2 linked regions of the Gemmatirosa kalamazoonensis genome follow. The protein of the gene in region 1 interacts with the protein of each later gene in a pairwise test. Links are inferred from orthologs where the notes say so. Each region holds a gene or a part of one and is shown in the gene's direction. Other genes may lie near its edges.

Region 1 (6,292 bases):
TCGCGCTGCCGGCGACGGCGACGCACGGCGAGCGGCAGATCCCGCGCGAGCTGATCGCGCACATCGTGCACCAGCGCCTCGACGAGATCTTCGACCTCGTGCAGCGCAGCGTGCAGGGCGCGTCGTATGGTGGTCGGCTGAGCGGCGGCGTGGTGCTGACCGGTGGCGGTGCGGCGATGCCCGGCGTCACCGAGCTGGCGAGCGACGTGTTCGGCACGACGGCGCGCGTGGGCACGCCGGGCGAGCAGGTGACGGGGCTGCGCGAGTCGGTGGAAGGACCGGGCTACGCGACGGTGCTCGGGCTCGCGCTCTACGGCGCGTCGCGCGTGGCGATCGGCGGTGCGCCGCAGAAGAAGCGCGTCACGATCGAGACGCCGGGCGTCGACAAGTGGGCGCAGCGCGTGAAGCTGTGGCTTCAGGACTTCTTCTGAGCCGTGCGACGCGCAGCGGCGTTCCTAACGCGCGGCGTGAAAGCGCGCGGAACTCTTGTCAAGTCCGACACGTTGGCGCGGCGGGCGTCACGCTGGCAGCCGGACCGCGCGGGTGGCGCGGCACACCGATCGCGCTGTGTCGGACGTCACACCGACGCGCGGTTGCGTCGCCCGCTGTTGTGGAAAACGCGTGACGGCGCTAGACATCATTTCGTCGCTTTCCGCGCAGCGGGTGGCGACATGGCAGCGGCGGCGAAACGTGTTATATTCGCTCCCTGCCCGAGTCACGACACCGGCCGCGCCTCCCACCTGCGTCAGCCGCGCGTGACTCGCGAAGACCCGGCAGCTCTCTCTCCCGGCTTCGTTCTTTCCCCGTCCACACGCAGCACACTCGGAGTCGTGCCCGCATGATCTTCGAATTCGAGGAGAGCGCCACCCAGAACGCCCGCATGAAGGTCGTGGGCGTCGGCGGGGGCGGCGGAAATGCCGTCAACCGGATGATCGACGAGCACCTCGAGGGGGTCGAGTTCATCTCGGTGAACACGGACGCGCAGGCGCTGCTCAGCTCGAAGTCCGACGTCAAGATCCAGATCGGGAAGAAGCTCACGCGGGGACTCGGCGCCGGCGCGCGTCCGGAGATCGGGCGCCAGGCGATCGACGAGAGCCGCGACGAGGTGCTGCGCGTGCTGCAGAACGCCGACCTGGTGTTCATCACGTGCGGTATGGGTGGTGGAACGGGTACCGGCGCGGCGCCGGTCGTGTGCGAGCTGGCGCGCGAGGCCGGGGCGCTCACCGTCGGCATCGTCACCAAGCCGTTCCTGTTCGAGGGCCGTAAGCGCATGCGGCAGGCGGAGCAGGGCATCGCCGAGATGCGCAAGCACGTCGACACGATGATCGTCGTGCCTAACGAGCGGCTGCTCGCCGTCGTCGGCAAGGGGATCCCGTTCCAGGATGCGCTGAAGAAGGCCGACGAGGTCCTGCTGCACGCGACGCAGGGCATCAGCTCCCTCATCAGCGTCACCGGTCTCGTGAACGTCGACTTCGCCGACGTGCGCACCGTGATGCAGAACGGCGGCTCGGCGCTCATGGGCACCGGAATGGGCCGCGGTGAGAACCGCGCCACCGAGGCCGCGCAGCAGGCGATCTCCTCGCCGCTGCTCGACAACGTGTCGGTGTCGGGCGCGACGGGCGTGCTGGTGAACATCACCGGCGGCAACGACCTGACGCTCGGCGAGGTGCACCAGATCAACGAGATCGTGCACGACGCCGTCGGCGACGACGCGGAGATCATCTTCGGCGCCGTGCACGAGCCGGCGATGCAGGGGGAGATTCGCGTCACGGTCATCGCCACGGGCTTCGACCGGCAGCTGCAGGTCGGCGGCGTGGGGATGGAGGCGTCGCGCAACTCGGGTGCGCAGAACATCATCCCGTTCACCCGCGACGGACGCGACCGCGCCCCGGCCGGCGCCCGTGTCGTGGCGCCGCGCACCGCGCCGGCGATGGAGGCGGCGCGTCCGCGCACGACCCCGCTGTCCGCGCCGCTCAACCCGGCGTCCGACCGCACGCCGCAGGACCTGAACGACATGGAGATCCCGACGTTCATCCGTCGGCAGATGGATTGACCGGATCGCTGCGGTCCCCGGTTCGCCTCTCCGCCCGCGGGCGCGCTCGTGACGAGTGCGCCCGCGGTTCGTCACATAGGGAACGAGTCGGCGGCGCGGCCCCGCCGGTCCTCGGTAAGTCGCGCCGCCGTGAGGTGTTGCGGGTGGTCGTACCGGGCATTAGGCTCTGCGGCTGACCGGAGCCTTCCACGCCCACGTACGTCGCGTCTCCCCCCGAGAGCTCCCTGGTGAACGACACCAAGTCGCACGCCGCCCCCCCGGCGCGACATCCCCTCCGCCTGCCCGCCGCGCCTCGGACCGCGCGGGGGCGCCCAACGATCGCCGCCTCCGCCGAGCCCGCGCCGTGACCTACGTGGTCGTGGCCGGCGCCGCCGCCGCGGCCGTCTACTTCGCGCCGCAGGCCCCCGCCGCGCGCCCCGTGACCGACCTCGCCGTGAACGACGCGGCGACCGAGGTCGCGCTCCCCGTCACCGCGCCGGTGGCGCCCGCGTGGCGGGAGCGCGTCGACACGCTCGGCCGCGGCGAGACGCTCGTGTCGGTGCTGCAGCGCGCCGGCGTGAGCCGCGTGCTCGCCGCGCAGGCGCTGCGCGCCGCCGGTGAGGCGACGTCGCTGCGCGCGGGCATCAAGGTGACGACGGTCGCGCGCGCCGGCGACTCGCTGCCGCAGGAGATCACGTACAAGCCCGCCGTCGACCGCGTGGTGCGCCTCCGCTATCTCGCCGGCGCGTGGCAGCGCATGGAGGAGAAGCTCGCGTGGCGCACCGACACGCTCGTGGCCCGCGGCGCGATCCGCTCCAGCCTGCACGACGCGCTGCACGCCGCGCTCGGCGACCGGCTGCCGAGCGCCGAGCGCTCCGAGATCGTGTGGAAGCTCGCCGACATCTTCGAGTACCGCGTCGACATGGACCGCGACCTCCAGCCGGGCGACTCCGTGCGCCTGCTGCTGGAGCGGAAGGTCGATCCGGAAGGGAAGCCGACCGAGGCGCACATCCTCGCGGCGAGCATGACGGTGAGCGGCAAGGAAGTCGACGCCATCCGCTTCGAGCGGCGCGGCGGCAGCACGACGTTCTTCGATCAGTACGGCAAGTCGCTGCGCGCCGCGTTCCTCCGCGCGCCCGTGGAGTTCCGCCGCATCTCGAGCGTGTTCGGCATGCGCAATCATCCGATCCTCGGCGAGTGGAAGATGCACAAGGGGACGGACTACGCCGCGGCCGCCGGCACGCCGGTGCGCGCGATCGGTGAGGGGACCGTCGCGTACGCGGGGTGGAAGTCGGGCTTCGGCAACGTCATCGAGGTTAGGCACTCGAACGGCTACGTGAGCCGCTACGGCCACCTGCGCGGCTTCGCGAAGGGCGTGCGGCGCGGCTCGTTCGTCGCCATCGGCAAGACGATCGGCTACGTCGGCATGACGGGGCTCGCGACCGCGCCGCACCTGCACTTCGAGATGCTCGTCGACGGCGTGCAGCGCGACCCGCGCAAGGCGCTGCGCGACAAGATCGCCGATCCGATTCCAGCGCGTGAGCGCGGCGCGTTCGCGGCGCTCCGCTCGCGTCTGTTCGCCGCGCTCGATCTGCGCGCACCGTCGGCCACGACGCGAGTCGCCGACGCGAACTGACCACGCGCACGTCGACCGATGCACGGGCGGCGCGTCGATTGCACTCGCCGCCCGTCGTGACGATGGAATCCCCGACAGGCGACGTCGGCTGAGCGCGTGAGCGTCTGGCTCGCCGCCGCCGCGGCCGGACTGGTGCTCGCCGCGCTGTCGTATGCGCGGCGCTCGTCGCCCGCGCTCGGGCCGCGACTCGCGCTCGCCGTGCTGCGCGCGCTCGCCGTGACGCTGCTCGCCGCGCTCGCGCTCGACGCGCCCGCGGGACGGTCACGCGCGCCGTCCGCGGTCGTGGCGCTCGACGTGTCCGCGAGCTGGACGCGCGGCGGCGACGTCGACGCGTTCCGCCGCGCGCGCGACGTCGCGCGCGCGCTCGGCGGCGACACGCTGTGGGCGATCGGCGACTCCGCGCGCCCGCTGCGCGGCGACGACGCACCGCACGACGCGCGCTCGTCCATCGCGTCGCTCGCCGAGCGCGCGGCGGCATCGGGGCGCGTGCTGCAGCTCGTGACCGACGGCGAGATCGACGACGCCGCCGCGCTGCGCGGCGTGGCGCGCGGATCGCGCGTGCGCGTGGAGTCGCCGCGTCGCGGGCCGGATGCCGCGGTGACGTCGATCGACGCGACACGCCTCGCCGCCGCGACCGACACGATCGACGTGCGCGTGTCGCTCGCCGCGGACGCCGCCGGTGCGGCGCCGGGCACGCTGCGCGTCGACGTCGCCGGACGCTCGAGCGCGCAGACGAGCGTCGCACCGCTGCCCGCGTTCGGCGAGCGCACGGTGTCGATGCGTCTGCCGCTCGCCGGGCTCGCAGGCTCGGTGCCGCTGCGCGCCGTCATCGCGGCCGCGGGTGATCGCGAGCCGCGCAACGACACGCTCGCCACGACGCTCGACGTGAGCGCGGCGCCGGCGGCGGTGTTCGTGAGCTCCGCGCCCGACTTCGACGCGCGCGGCATGCTCGCCGTCCTGCGCGGCGCGCTGTCGCTGCCGACCCGCGCGTATCTGCGCGTCGCGCCGGGACAGTGGCGCGTGGAGGGGACGCTCGCGCCGGTGGACGAGGCGGAGGTGCGGCGCGTGGCGCTGAGCGCGGGCGTGCTGGTGCTGCACGGCGACACCGCGGTATTCGGCGCGCCGCGCGCGGCGACGCGCGGCGCGCTGTTGCTCTTTCCGACGGCGCCGGCCGCGCCGGGCGCCGCGCCGGCCGCGGAATGGTACGCGTCGGATGCGCCGGCATCGCCGGCCGCGGCCGCGCTCTCCGGCGTCGCGTGGGACAGCCTGCCGCCGTTGGATCTCGGCGGAGGCGCGCTCGCCGGCGCGGAGTTCGACGTGCTGCGGGCGCGGCTCGCCCGCAGCGGCGCGCCGCGCGCCGTGATCGTCGGCGCCGAGCAGCCGCGGCGCGTGATCGTCGTCGGCGCGACGGGGTTCTGGCGCTGGCAGTTCCGCGGCGGCGCGGCGGCCGACGCATTCACGGGGCTGTGGGGCGGCATCCTCGACTTCCTCGCCGCGGGGCGCGGCGACGTGCGCGGCGCGGTCGTCGCCGACGCGGTCGTGCGCGCGGGAGAGCCGATCCGGTGGCGGCGCGGCGGTGCCGACTCGCTCGTCACGGCGGTGCTCAGGCGGCGCGGCGCGGCGAGCGCCGACACGGTGCGGCTGCACTTCGGCACGCGCGGCGAGCCGGTGACGAGCGCGCCCCTCGCCCCGGGCACGTACGACGTCACGGTGCCGGGCGGTGGCGCGCTGCTCGTGGTGAACGTCGCGCGCGAGCTGCTGCCGCGGCGCGCCACGGTCGCGTCGGGCCCCGTGGGCAGCGGGCGCGCGGCCGACCTCACGCCGCGGCTACGCGACTTCGGGCTGCTCTACGCGCTGGCGCTGGCGCTGCTCTGCGCGGAGTGGTTGCTGCGGCGCCGGTGGGGCCTGCGATAGCGTGGAGCGGGGAGCGTGGAGGGTAGAGTAGATTTCTCCACGCTCCACGCTCCCCGCTCCACGCTAACCGGCTCGGTCGATGGCTCTGCTGTTCAGAAAGGAAGGCGACGCGCCCAAGAAGTCGCTCTGGCAACGCATCAAGGACGTCGCGAACGCCGACGTGGGGGTGATCCTCCGCGGCGGCGTGAAGGACGGCTCGCTGGAGCAGCTCGAGGAGGTGCTCCTGGCGTCCGACTTCGGCGTCGCGACGACGCTGAAGCTCGTCGACCAGATCGGCGGCTATGCGCAGCGCGGCCTCATTCGCACCGAGCCGGAGTTCCAGGACGCGCTGCGACGCCTCGTGGAAGCGGAGCTGCGCGAGGGGAACAGCGACCCGTCGCTGAAGCTCTCGGCGTCAAAGCCGACGGTGATCCTCGTGATCGGCGTGAACGGGGCAGGGAAGACGACGTTCATCGGCAAGCTCGCGGCGCGGCTGCGCAAGCAGGGAAAGACCGTCCTGCTCGGCGCCGGCGACACGTTCCGCGCCGGCGCGATCGACCAGCTGCGCGTGTGGGCCGAACGCGTGGGCGCGGAGTTCGTGGGCGCGAAGGCGGGCGCCGACTCGGCGGCCGTCGCATTCGACACGATCGACGCGGGCATCGCGCGCGGCGTGGACGTCGTCATCATCGACACCGCCGGCCGTCTGCACACGAGCGCGGGGCTCATGGAGG
Region 2 (5,119 bases), 350 kb from region 1 along the record:
GAAGAAGGGCGACCGCGTGAAGGTGAAGCTCATCGACCGCGACGAGCGTGGGCGTCTGCGTCTCTCCATGAAGGCGCTCGAGCCGAAGCCGGAAGGCGCGCCCGAGGCGCCGGCCGAGGGCAACGGCGATCGTCCGCGCGGGGAGCGCTCGGAGCGGCCGCCGCGCGCGGAGAGCAACGGCGGCGAGGAGCGCGCCGAGCGCGCGCCCCGCGAGGAGGGCGCAGCGGCCGGTGGCGGCTCGGGGCGTCGTCCGCGCAGCGGCCCGCGACGCGGCTCTCGCGACGACCGCGGCGAGCGCTGACGGCGTGGCGCCGTCCCTGGTGACCCCGCCCGTCGGCTTCGACGTGGCGGGGCTCCGCCGCACGACGCTCGACAACGGACTGACCGTGCTCTCGGAAGAGATTCCGGGCGTGCGGTCGGTTGCGTTCGGGGCCTTCGTGCAGGCGGGATCGATTCACGAGCCGCGCGAGCGCATGGGCGTCTCGCACCTGCTCGAGCACATGGTGTTCAAGGGCACGCCGACGCGCACCGCGCGCCAGCTCTCGCTCGAGGTGGAGACGTTAGGCGGGTCGCTCGACGCGTACACGACGCGCGAGTACACGTCGTACCAGGCGCGCGTGCTCGACGAGCATCTCGACGTGGCGACCGACGTCATCGCGGACCTCGTGTTCCGGCCGCTGCTCCGTGACGCCGACCTCGCGCTCGAGCGCAACGTCGTGATCGAGGAGATCGGGATGGTGGAGGACACCCCCGACGACCTCGTGTTCGAGCTGCACAACGAGCTGCTGTGGGGATCGCACCCGTACGGCCACGCGATCCTCGGCACGCGCGAGACGGTCGGCGCGTTAGGCACCGCGGAGCTGCGCGCGCTGCACGAGCGCGCGTATCATCCGGGGCGCGTGGTGGTCGCGGCGGCCGGGCGCGTGGAGCACGACCGGCTCGTCGAGTCGCTCGTGCGCTCCGGGTGGGACCGCGAGCCGCGACGCGACGCCACGCCGCTCGCGACGTGTCCGCCGACGCCGCAGGCGCCGGCGTACCGCCACGAGCCGGATCGCGAGCTGACGCAGACGCACGTCGTGTTCGGCTCGACGACGGTGCCCCACGCCGATCCGCGACGCTACGCGCTGTCGCTCGTGAGCATGCTGCTCGGCGGCGGCATGAGCTCGCGGCTGTTCCAGAAGGTGCGCGAGGAGCAGGGGCTCGCGTACGCCGTCCACACGTTCCAGAGCTTCCACGTCGACACCGGGCTGCACGGCGTGTACGTCGCGTCCGCGCCGGAGACGGCGCGGCGCGCGGCCGACTCGGTGCGCGAGGAGCTCGCGCGGCTCGCGAGCGAGTCGCTGCCCGACGAGGAGCTCGAGGCGGGGAAGCGACAGCTGAAGGGCCAGATCACGCTGTCGCTCGAGAGCGTGACGAACCGGATGTACCGCGCCGCGGGCGTGGAGCTGTTCGGCGAGCCGTTCCGCACGCTCGACGACGCGCTCGCGCTCGTGGAACGAATCAACCCGGAGGACGTGCGCGACGTGTGCGCGGCGTTCTTCGCCCCCGAGCAGCAGACGGTGCTCAGCCTCGGCCCCAAAGCCGTCGGCTGAGCGCGACCATCACTCTCAACGAACCTTCCGAGCCATGCTCATCGGCGTTCCGAAGGAGATCAAGACGAACGAGAATCGCGTGGCCCTCGTGCCGGCCGGCGCCGAGGCGCTCGTCGCGAACGGGCACCGCGTGATCGTGGAGACCGGCGCCGGCGACGGCAGCGGCTTCACCGACGCGGACTACACGGCGGTCGGCGTGGAGATCGCGCCCGACGCGGACGCGGTGTGGGCCGCGGCCGACATGATCATGAAGGTGAAGGAGCCGATCGAGCCCGAATGGAAGCGCATGCGCGCCGGGCAGACGGTCTTCACGTACTTTCACTTCGCCGCCGACGAGCGGCTGACGCGCGCGCACCTCGAGAGCGGCGCGACGTGCATCGCGTACGAGACGGTGGAGCTGCCCACGGGCGAGCTGCCGCTCCTCACGCCGATGTCCGAGGTCGCCGGTCGCATGGCAGTGCAGGAGGGGGCGAAGTACCTCGAGAAGCTGTACGGCGGCCGCGGCGTGCTGCTCGGCGGCGTGCCGGGCGTGCCACCGGCCAAGGTCGTGATCCTCGGCGGGGGCATCGTCGGCATCAACGCCGCGAAGATGGCGGCCGGCATGGGCGCCAAGGTCGTGGTGCTCGACGTGAACCTCGACCGCCTGCGCTACCTATCCGACGTGATGCCGGCGAACGTGCAGCTGATCTACTCGAACCGGCAGAACATCCTCGAGCAGATCTCGACGGCGGACCTGGTGGTGGGTGCGGTCCTCATTCCCGGCGCGAAGGCGCCGAAGCTCGTGCGCCGCGAGGACATCAAGAAGATGCACCCGGGCGCCGTGATCGTGGACGTCGCGGTGGACCAGGGCGGCTGCATCGAGACGATCCACGCGACGACGCACGAGAACCCGACGTACGTCATCGACGGCGTGATCCACTACGGCGTGGCGAACATGCCGGGCGGTGTGCCGCGTACGTCGACGCTCGCGCTGACCAACGCCACGCTGCCCTACGCGCTGCAGCTCGCGAACAAGGGATGGCGCCGCGCACTGCGCGAGAACCCGGCGCTGCTGAAGGGGCTCAACGCGGTGGACGGCCGGGTGACGTACCCCGGGGTAGCCGACGCCTTCGGTCTGGAGTACACGGATCCGTCAGAGATGCTCGGCGAGCCGGCGCTCGCTCGCTGACGGGAGAACCGGCGACGGGCCGCACGGCGCGGCCCCGAACCTGCACGGCGGCGCGCCTGCGACGCGCGGCGCCTCGCACGGTGGGCCGGCGAGTGTGCGCGTGGGCGCGACGAGGCCCACGCGCACTTTTTTTTCAGTCGCCGCGACGCAGCGGCGCAACGTTCGAGACCGACGGCCGAGAGTGATGTGACGCGTTCGGGAGATGGTCGTAGGTGTAGGCAGGACGCAGACTTCTGCTTGAATGGGCACTATCTGCCGGCTAGACTTCGCGCCGGCGGACCTCCCCGCGACTCGACTCGCTGAGCCTCGTACGTTCGCCGAGTCCGACCTACTGAGACAGATGCGCTGGCCTTTCACGAAGGCGGGGTCGCTGTTCCCCGCGAATGCGATCGCCGTCGACCTCGGCACCGCGAACACGCTGATCTACGTCAAGGGCGAAGGGATCGTCCTGAACGAGCCGTCGGTCGTCGCGATCGATCGCGAGACAAAGAAGATGAAGGGCGTCGGCCTCGAGGCGAAGCGCATGCTCGGCCGCACGCCCGAAGGCATCATCGCCGTCCGGCCGCTGAAGGATGGCGTGATCGCCGACTTCGACGTCACGGAGAAGATGCTCCGCTACTTCCTCACGCTCGTCATCGACAAGCACGTCTTCAAGGTGAAGCCGCGCGTAATCGTGTGCGTGCCGTCGGGGATCACCGAGGTGGAGAAGCGCGCGGTGCGCGACTCCGCGATGGGCGCCGGCGCGAAGGAGGTCTTCATGGTCTCCGAGCCGATGGCCGCGGCGATCGGCGTCGGGCTGCCGGTGGAGAGTCCGACCGGCAACATGGTGATCGACATCGGCGGCGGCACCACGGAGATCGCCGTCATCGCGCTGAGCGGCATCGTGAGCGACACGTCGATCCGCACGGGCGGCGACGAGCTCGACATCTCGATCGTGCAGTTCATGCGCAAGAACTACAACCTCCTCATCGGCGAGCCGACGGCGGAGCAGATCAAGATCACGATCGGCTCGGCCTACCCGACCGGCGACGAGCGGGAGATGGAGGTGAAGGGGCGCGACCTCGTCTCGGGCATCCCGAAGACGGTGCGCGTGCACTCGAGCGAGATCCGCGAGGCGATCCAGGAGCCGATCCAGCAGATCGTCGACGCCGTGCGCCGCGCGCTCGAGATCACGCCCCCGGAGCTCGCGTCGGACATCGTGGACCGCGGCATCGTGATGACCGGCGGCGGGGCGCTGATCCGCGGGCTCGACATGATGCTGAGCCAGGAGACCGGGCTGCCGATCCACGTCGACGACGACCCCCTCACCTGCGTGGTCCGCGGTACCGGCCGTATCTTGGACGACGAGGAGAAGTACTGGTCGGTCCTGACGACCTGAGGCCGCGATGGCGACGAGAGCTTCGCGCGTAGGCAGCGTCATCGACAACGCGCTGCTCGGTACCTGCTTCCTGGGGTCGCTCATCCTGCTGTTCCTGCCGGTGCAGCTGCGCGATCGCTCCGCGGCTGCCCTCCGGCGGACGATCGTCGCACCGTTCGCCGAGCTGCAGCGACGGGCCGAGCTGATGCGCGCGGCGTTCGTCTCGTACGACGAGCGGATGGATCGGCTCGCGCAGATCACGCGGCTCCAGATCGAGTACTCGGCCGTGCGGAGCGAGAACGAGCGGCTCCGGAAAACGCTCTCCCTCGGATCGCGGCTGAGCTGGGGTTTCGTGGCCGCCGAGGCGACGCCGGCGCAGCTCGAGAGCGACCTCGTGTCGCGGCAGATCCTGCAGACGTTCAGCGTCACGGCGGGGTCGCGGGCCGGCATCCAGCCGTTCACGCCGGTCATCAACGCCGACGGGCTGGTCGGCATGGTGCAGACGGCCGACGCCTCGTCGTCGATCGCGATCTCGTACGCGCATCCGGACTTCCGCGTGAGCGCGACGACGCCGAACGACTCGGCGTTCGGGGTGGTGCAGGCGCGGCTCGGCTCGGGCAAGGAGCTCGGCCTGCTGGAGATGCGCGGCGTGCCGTTCCGCTCCCCGCTGAAGGCGGGACAGCTCATCATCAGCTCGGGGCTCGGCGGCACCTATCCGCGCGGCATCCCGGTCGGTACGGTCATCCGCGAGGTCTCGACGCCGGAGAAGTGGGCGCGGACGTACCTGCTGCAGCCGGCGGCGTCGCTCGCGAACCTCGGCCCGGTCTTCATGCTGCTGAAGAAGCGGTCGGACGAGGGCGTGACGACGATCTGGATGAGCCAGGCCTCGGCCGACTCGGCGGCCCGCGCGATCGCGGCCGGCGGCGACTCGCTCGCCCGGGTCGCGGCCGAGCAGGAGATGGCCGCCCGACGGGCCGCGCTCGACTCGCTCGGTCGTGAGCA

Evidence for each region. The genes of interacting proteins can lie anywhere in the genome.
Region 2: the proteins of ftsZ (region 1) and J421_RS17100 interact in binary tests that used the Escherichia coli proteins (3 or more experiments, as listed by UniProt). The link is inferred for Gemmatirosa kalamazoonensis from one-to-one orthologs.

Annotation. Positions count from the first base shown.
Region 1 is NZ_CP007128.1:3,582,428-3,588,719, forward strand. The notes cover bases 1-2,947. They hold ftsZ (cell division protein FtsZ), read left to right. Parts: upstream 1-841; coding sequence 842-2,053; downstream 2,054-2,947. Other genes in these bases: ftsA (cell division protein FtsA), read left to right, coding at 1-431; J421_RS15465 (M23 family metallopeptidase), read left to right, coding at 2,397-2,947. In the rest of the region: more of J421_RS15465, read left to right, coding at 2,948-3,668; J421_RS15470 (hypothetical protein), read left to right, coding at 3,765-5,582; signal recognition particle-docking protein FtsY, read left to right, coding at 5,662-6,292. UniProt on the Escherichia coli protein: Essential cell division protein that forms a contractile ring structure (Z ring) at the future cell division site. The regulation of the ring assembly controls the timing and the location of cell division.
Region 2 is NZ_CP007128.1:3,927,733-3,932,851, reverse strand. The notes cover bases 2,312-5,119. They hold J421_RS17100 (rod shape-determining protein), read left to right. Parts: upstream 2,312-3,100; coding sequence 3,101-4,138; downstream 4,139-5,119. Other genes in these bases: mreC (rod shape-determining protein MreC), read left to right, coding at 4,146-5,119; ald (alanine dehydrogenase), read left to right, coding at 2,312-2,760. Also shown: J421_RS17115 (polyribonucleotide nucleotidyltransferase), read left to right, coding at 1-301; J421_RS17110 (M16 family metallopeptidase), read left to right, coding at 321-1,592; more of ald, read left to right, coding at 1,627-2,311. UniProt on the Escherichia coli protein: Forms membrane-associated dynamic filaments that are essential for cell shape determination. Acts by regulating cell wall synthesis and cell elongation, and thus cell shape.